DNA from 2 places in the Bradyrhizobium sp. Leaf396 genome. Region 1 is predicted to be linked to the other one. Evidence: riboswitches for the same ligand, from Rfam matches in the RefSeq annotation. Region 1 holds a riboswitch; the other holds the start of a gene.
What was found. A riboswitch is a leader RNA that binds a small molecule or an ion and turns the genes downstream of it on or off. The one in region 1 is predicted to bind cobalamin.
Positions count from the first base shown of each region.

Region 2: linked by a shared signal. The riboswitch ahead of ASG57_RS20210 (TonB-dependent receptor) and the one ahead of ASG57_RS17190 (TonB-dependent receptor) in region 1 are both predicted to bind cobalamin.

Region 1 is NZ_LMQJ01000015.1:99,030-103,053, forward strand. It holds gene ASG57_RS17180 (amidohydrolase family protein) at 1-247, opposite strand, end outside; gene ASG57_RS17185 (alpha/beta hydrolase family protein) at 480-1,688, opposite strand; cobalamin riboswitch at 2,125-2,319, shown strand; gene ASG57_RS17190 (TonB-dependent receptor) at 2,499-4,024, shown strand, end outside.
Region 2 is NZ_LMQJ01000023.1:8,895-12,918, reverse strand. It holds gene ASG57_RS20215 (TonB-dependent siderophore receptor) at 1-1,439, opposite strand, end outside; cobalamin riboswitch at 1,614-1,811, shown strand; gene ASG57_RS20210 (TonB-dependent receptor) at 2,148-4,024, shown strand, end outside.

The sequences.
Region 1 (4,024 bases):
GGTCGAGGGTGGTCGTAATGCCGTCGAACGCCTGCATGCGGTCGGCCGGAATCGACTGGCCATGCGCGTGCAGGTCGATGAAGCCCGGCGCGACCACGAGCCCGGTCGCATCGATCACCCGCTCGGCGCCGCCGAGGCCAGTGCCGACGGCGGCGATCCTGCCGTCCACCACCGCTACATCGCCGATGGCATCCATCCCGCTCGCGGGATCCACCACCCGGCCGCCAGAGATCACCAACCCGCTCATGTCGTCACTCCACCACGAAGGCCGTCGCATCTGCCGGCCTCATCCCGGCCCCCATCAAGACAGATTTTCACTGCAACGACCACCTCCGGCGACGCCAAGGCGGCATGCAGAGCGATGCATGCCCTTCGGATATGAGCAATGGATACACAGCGCCACGGCCGGGCTCGTCCCCGCCATCCGCTGAGTGCGAAGAACGTGGATGCCCGGGGCGAGCCCGGCCATGACGGCCGCATCAAAGCCCGTCGAACCATGCCTTCCACTTCGGCACAGCCGTCGCAAAAGTGCCGCGATGGGTGGTCGGACCGGTGGAGACGGCTTCGACCGCGGGATTGCCGTTGCCGATCGCCTGCTGATAGGTCATGGCGAGCCGGCCGAGGCCGACACTGATGGCCTCGTCGGTCTCGCCGTAATAATTGCGCACTGGGCTCTTGATGATCCAGCGATAGGCCTGTGTCTGCGCGACGAGCCGGCCGTAGGCCGAAGCTGCGAAGAACTGCGGATCGAAATAGTCGGGACGGAGCAGCTTGTGCAGGTCCGTCGGCACGGCGGCGGCGTCGTAGGGTTCACGCAAATAAGCCTTGCGTGCCACGTCGTAATAGGCATCCGCGATCAGCGAGCGGGCCAGCCCGGGCACGCCATAATAGTTTTCGAACGAGAACGCCGACAGGATGAACAGCGAGTTGACCCAGCTCGCATCGTTCTTGCGGGGAAAATTGAGAAAGCCGTTCAGCGCCACGAATACGTCGACCGGCGCGCTGGCGGTCGCCGCGGCGTCAACCTTGATGCCGGCTTGCTCGAGCTTCTCCAGCATCGCCATGGTGACGAATCCGCCCTGCGACCAGCCGGCGAGAAACAGCTTGGTCGTGGCGAGTTTGAGATGATCCAACACGGCGCGGCTGGCCACGAGCATGTCGTAGGTCGCCTGCTGGTGGCTTCCCTTCACCATGTAGCCTTCCGTCTCTGCCGACGTGCCCATCCCGAAATAGTCGGCTCCGATCACGACATATCCCTGCCCCGCGAACTGCGCGATCATCAGCTGGGTTTCGGGTGACTGGTCGGGAAATGAAGGCACCTGCTGCTTGCCGTAGACCGTGCCGTGCTCGTAGGACAACAGCGGAAACGACGTGGCCTGTCCTTCCGGGATCGCAATCAGTCCGGATGCGACCGTCGGCTTGTTGCCGCGCTCGGGCACCACCGACGAATAGGTCACGCGATAGAGCCGGACGGGATTGCGCGCCGGACTGTAGGTTACGGTGATACCGGCGAAGGCGGGCGTATCGGCTTGCAAAATCCTGTTCAGCCGATCGACATCCCAGCGCGCAATGAACTGATACTGTATCGCAGCAGACAATCTGACGGGCTCACCATCCTGTGCCGCCGCCGGCCAAATGGTGATGACGTGAAGCAGAACGAGAAGGAAGAAGCGCGGGAGCAATGCCATGCAGGGACCCATTGAGAGAGGATGGGCCGGTCCTAGACAATTTGCGTTGAGATTGTGTTTCGCAACGCCTTGTGCCGTTGGGAATCCGCCGGTTTCGCCGTACGCAGGCTATCGGCTTCGCCAAGAGGCTTCGCCGGATATGGGCGCCGTCCGCCCTCGCGATCCGAGCGCGCTCTCGCCTTGCACGCAACAAACCGCCGTCAATGCCGCCGCGTCCACCGCGACCAAGCCAGCGCTCGTGACGACGTACGACCGCCCCCTTGGCCGAATACGCTGGATCCGAATTAGGTAGAATGGAATAATGTTCGGGGGGAGAGTTGAGAGCGGATTCGTGTTTCGCCCGACACCGCCCGGTGGACGATCCGTGCGTCGCCGATGAAGGTGCGACGCGCTGAACCGTGTCGGGAACAGCCAGTTGACAGCCCTTTGAAAATAAAACTAGGGTGACTGCGACGGTTCTCCTTCGGGAGATCAATAGGGAATACGGTGCGGGATTTCCCCAACGCCGTGGCTGCCCCCGCAACTGTAAGCGGCGAGCCTTCGCCAAACGCCACTGAGCTCGCGAGCTTGGGAAGGCGGCGCAAGGCAGCGACCCGCGAGCCAGGAGACCTGCCGTCAGTCGTGGTCACACGCGAGCACATTGGGCGGGGTGTCCTGGTGAGTGTTGAGCTGCCTTGCTCTTGAGGCAGCGGCCAAGCTGCGTTCGCGGTGACGTGCCACGTTATCGCGAGTCCATTGATGACCTCCCGCACAATATTTGCGCCACGACATCGGCGGGCGTTGCTCTGTTTAGCGGCTTTCTCCTGCCTCATGGTTTCGACCGATGGCTGGGCACAATCCGCAGGCCCGGCCCAGACGCTCGATCCGGTCGTGGTGGCACCATCGGCGAAGCCACCGAATGTCAGGAGTACCCGACGCAGCGAGGCTGCGCGTCTCGCGCGCTCACGACAACAGCGAAACCTGGCTGCCGCCGAAACGCGTGCTCCGACAGCCAGCCCGGCGGGATCGGCATTCGCCGCACCGACGCTCAATCTCACCGGCGCGAGCACGGCCGGCAGCCGGCTGGGCCTGACGCGATTGCAGACGCCGGCCAGCGTGGAGGTGATTTCGGCCGAGACGCTTTCCGAACGCGGCCAGCAGAACGTTCTCGACGCGGTGACGCAGAACGCCACCGGCTTCACTGCGAGCCCGGCACCGGGCAATGGCGGCGTCTCCTTCAACACCCGCGGCTTCACGGGCCTTGGCTCCGTCATGACGCTCTATGACGGCACACAGCTCTATATCGGCGCGGGAACGGTGACCTTTCCGTTCGACACATGGTCGACCGAGCGCATCGAGGTGCTACGCGGCCCTGCGTCGGTGATGTACGGCGCAGGTGCGGTCGGCGGCGCCATCAACATTGTTTCGAAACTGCCCTTGTGGGTCCCTCGCAACGAGGCGGAGGTCTCGCTGGACAGCAACATGACGCGGCGGATTGCCGTGGACAGCGGCGGTCCCGTGAGCAAGAACGTCGCCTATCGGATCACCGCCATCGGCAACATGTCGGACGGCTGGGTCGATCGCGACAACACATCAAACGTTGCACTTCATGCCGCGGTCCAGGTCCGGCAGAACGAAGACGTCACCTGGACGCTGTCCACGGACTACGGTGATCGCCATCCATCGCGGTACTTCGGCACGCCGTTGATCAACGGCAAGCTCGAAGAAGCGCTTCGCTTCAAGAACTACAACGTCAGCGACAGCCACATCCGCTACCAGGATAGCTGGAACCAGGTGAAGACCGACTGGCAAGCCGCCGACGGCATCTCGATCCAGAACACTCTCTACTACTTGAACTCCAAGCGGCACTGGAAGGACGTCGAAAGCTACGCCTACAACCCTGCCACCGGCCTGATCGACCGAGCCAGCTATATCGAGATCTTTCACGATCAGCAGCAGGTCGGCAATCGCATGGATACGAAATTCCGCGGGCATGTGCTTGGCATGGCCAACGAATTCCTGGCGGGCTTCGACGTCAACAGCATCAATTTCACGCACACCAACAACTCTCCTTATGGCGGCGCTTCGTCCGTCAACCCCTACGTCTTTAGCCCAGGCTCGTTCAGCAGTCCGAACGCCACGATTCCCGGTTACGGCAGCGTGACGAACCAATATGCGCTGTTTGCCGAAAACAGGCTGTCGGTGACCGAGCAGTTCTCCTTGATTGCCGGCGTCCGCCAGGATCAACCGACCATCACGCGCACCGACTATGTCGTGCCCGCAAACAGCTTCGAGAAGTCGTTCTCCTCGACGACATGGCGCGCCGGTGCGGTCTACACTCCGGTGAAGGACCTCGC
Region 2 (4,024 bases), on a different contig from region 1:
TTGGTCGGCAGCGGGGTCGCACCATAGACCGGATTGTAGACGTCGATCGGGAAGCCGGGGAAGGTGCCACGATAATCGGTATCAACCGTCGTTTTCTGGTAGTCGAGTCCAGCCAAGACCTTGTGGCGGAACCACCCTGTGTTGAAGTCCGCTTGCACTTGGTTGTCGATCGCGAAGTTCTTCGTGCTGCCGCCGATGAAATTCGCATCCCGCAGCGTGACGCGCTGCGCAGGATCGACGGGAGGTACGACGCCGGGGAGATAGCAGGCGACGTGGCCGCCCGCGATCGGGCATAGCGTCCCGGCATTGCGCATCGAATACATGTCGATGTCGACCTGCGCCACGCGCAAGTTCTGGCGGAATTCGAGCGCTTCATTGAAGCGATGCTTGAACTCATAGCCGATCACGGCCTGGTCAAATCCGATTTTGTCGAACCCGGGTTCGCCAGTGTAGGTGCTGACCGGAATGCGGCCGTTCGGATTCGGTAAAAGCGTGCCGTAGGCCGGCAGATACTGGTGGACTTGGCCGTCGAGGCGGTCCCGCTGTGCGCTGGCCAGCACCGTCAAGCTGGTATCGGTGGTCGGCTGCCAGGTGAAGCTCGGCGCGAGGAAATAGCGCTGCTCCTTGTTCATGTCGACAAACGTATCGCTGTCGCGCGCCAGGCCCACGATGCGATAGAGAAACTCGCGATTCTGGTCGATCGGACCGGAGAAATCGAAGGCTCCCTGAATTCGATTGAAGCTGCCGGTTTGTACCTCAACCTCGTTACGCTGTTCGATGGTGGGACGCTTGCTCACCATATTGAGAATGCCCCCGGGGGAAGCTTGGCCGTAGATTCCGGAAGACGGTCCCTTGAGAATTTCGATTCGCTCGAGTCCCCATGGCTCTGTGCGAGGTTGAGCGAACTGAATGGTCGAGTCGTAGGGCAGACGCAGGCCGTCGAGATAGCGCGGTGCGATGAAGCCCCGAACCCTGACCTCCGTGTCGAATACCGACGCTGCGCCGTACAACTGGCCTTGCGTGCCCGACACATACCGAATTGCCTCGCCCACATTCTGCGCCCCTTGGAGCTCGATCTGCTGCCGTGGCACGACATTGATCGATTGAGGCGTTTCAAGAATAGGCGTGTCCGTCTTAGTTCCGGTTGCACTCTGCCGTGCAACAATTCCGTTAACGGGGCCATTGGCTCGCTCGGAGCCCACGCCCCTTGACCCGGCTTCTGGAGGAGCGGCCGACCGTTGTGCAGCGATGGCGGGGCGACGGGTCGCTCCGACACGCGCGGCTCTGCGGGCTGGCTGCGCCGGCCTTACCGCCGGCTTTGGCGCATCCACGGTTACTGGCGGCAATGTTTGCTGTTGCGCCAATGCTATTGACGGCCATTCAAGAAGAAGGATTGCAGTACTCGCCGCGCTCAACAAAGCCGCACGAGATGCCGTCACTCCAAATGATCTCACCCTCGCCCCCGAAAATGTACTGTTAGTCGTTACTGCTAGATGAGTGACCGAAGGCATGTCGCGATGTCATCTAGAATAGATTTAAGGAGAGGCTTTCGCAGCTGGCTGTGTTATTTGAAGCACGGCGCAGCCTTCCAGTTGACAGTGTCTTGCATATAAAACTAATGTGATCGCGACGGTTCTCCTTCGGGAGACAATAGGGAATACGGTGCGGGGGATGACCCCCCAGGCCGTGGCTGCCCCCGCAACTGTAAGCGGTGAGCCTTCGCCAAATTGCCACTGAGCCTGCGGGCTTGGGAAGGCGGCGACAGGCAACGACCCGCGAGCCAGGAGACCTGCCGTCAGTCGTGGTCACACGCGAGCACATTGGGCGGGGTGTCCTGGTGAGTGTTGAGCTGCCGACCTCTTGAGGCAGCGGCCAAGCTGCGTTCGCGGTGACGTGCCACGTTATCGCGAGTCTTATTGATGACCTCCCGTACAAGCGTCTTCCTACGGCGTCGCCGCGCATTGCTCCGTTCAGCTGCAATCTCCTGCCTTGTGGTATCGACCGATGGCTGGGCACAGGGCTCCGCAGAGCGGGTCCAGACGCTCGACCCCGTGGTGGTGCAGCCGCCAGCAACGCCGCCGAATGCCCGCAGCACCCGACGCAGTTCTGCTGCTGCTCGTGCCGCGCATTCACGCCAGCAGCGTGACATGGCCGCCAGAACTGGCACTCAGGTTGCCGCACCGACCGGTCCCGTGTTCGCCGCACCGACGCTCAACCTCACCGGCGCAAGCACGGCCGGCAGCCGCCTCGGCCTGACGCGGCTGCAGACCCCGGCCAGTGTGGAGGTGATCTCCGCTGAAACCATTTCCGAGCGCGGCCAGCAGAACATCCTCGACGCGGTGACGCAGAACGCCACCGGTTTCACGGCGAGCCCGGCGCCGGGCAATGGCGGCGTCTCGTTCAATACCCGCGGCTTCACGGGCCTGGGCTCCGTCATGACGCTCTATGACGGCACTCAGCTCTATATCGGCGCCGGCACGGTGACCTTTCCGTTCGACACATGGTCGACCGAGCGTATCGAGGTGCTGCGCGGCCCTGCGTCGGTGATGTATGGCGCGGGTGCGGTCGGCGGCGCCATCAACATCGTGTCGAAACTGCCGTCGTGGATCCCTCGCAACCAGGCCGAGATCTCGCTGGACAGCAACATGACACGGCGAATTGCCGTCGACAGCGGCGGTCCGATCAACAAGGACGTCGCCTATCGCATCACCGCCACCGGCAACATGTCGGACGGCTGGATCGATCGCGACGACACCTCGAACGTCGCGCTTCATGCCGTGGTTCAGGTCAAGCAGAACGAGGACGTCACCTGGACGCTGTCCACGGATTACGGCGACCGCCACCCGTCACGTTATTTCGGTACGCCGCTGATCAACGGCAGGCTCGAAGATTCGCTACGCTTCAAGAACTACAACGTCAGCGACAGCCACATCCGCTACCAGGACAGCTGGAATCAGGTGAAGACCGACTGGCAGGTCGCCGATGGAGTTTCGGTCCACAACACGCTCTACTATTTGAATTCCAAGCGTCACTGGAAGAATGTCGAGAGCTACGTCTATAACCCCGCCACCGGCCTCATCGACCGCAGCGACTACATCGAGATTTTTCACGACCAGCAGCAGGTCGGCAATCGCATGGATGCGAAGTTCCGCGGACATGTCCTCGGGATGGCCAACGAGTTCCTGGCAGGCTTTGACGTCAACAGCATCAATTTCACCCATACCAACAATTCGCCCTATGGCGGCTCGTCAGCCGTCAACCCGTACGACGTCGTTCCAGGCGTGTTCAACAGCCCGAACCCTACGACTCCCGGCTTCGGCAGCGTGACCAACCAGTACGCGCTGTTTGCCGAGAACAGGCTGTCGGTCACCGAGCAGCTCTCCCTGATTGCCGGCATCCGTCAGGATGAGCCGACGGTCACGCGCACCGACTATCGGGTACCCGCCAACAGTTTCGAAAAATCGTTCTCATCGACCACCTGGCGCGCGGGTGCGGTCTATACGCCCGTCAAGGATCTTGCCTTCTATGGCCAGTATTCCACCGCGGTCGATCCGGTCGGGGGGATCATCTCGCTCTCGTCCGCCAACAGGAATTTCGACCTCGCCACCGGAAAACAGATCGAGATCGGCGTGAAGCAATCGTTCTGGGGCGGCCGCGGCGAATGGACCTTGGCCGGCTACGAGATCGTGAAGAACAACCTGCTGGCGCGCGATCCCAATATTCCTACCCTGACGGTCCAGGTCGGCCAGCAATCATCGCGCGGCGTCGAAGCAACGGTCGGATTCCTGCTCGATTACGGCTGGCGGATCGATGCCAACGCCGCGTTCCTGCGCGCGAGGTATGACGATTTCGTGCAGTCGGTTGGCGGCGTAGCCGTGAACTATGCCGGCAACGTGCCGGTCAACGTCCCGCAGACCGTCTCCAACATCTGGGCGACCTGGGCTTTCGCACCGAACTGGTCGGCGAACGCGGGCGTGCAGATCGTCGGCAAGACCTATGCGGACAATGCCAACACGATGACGCG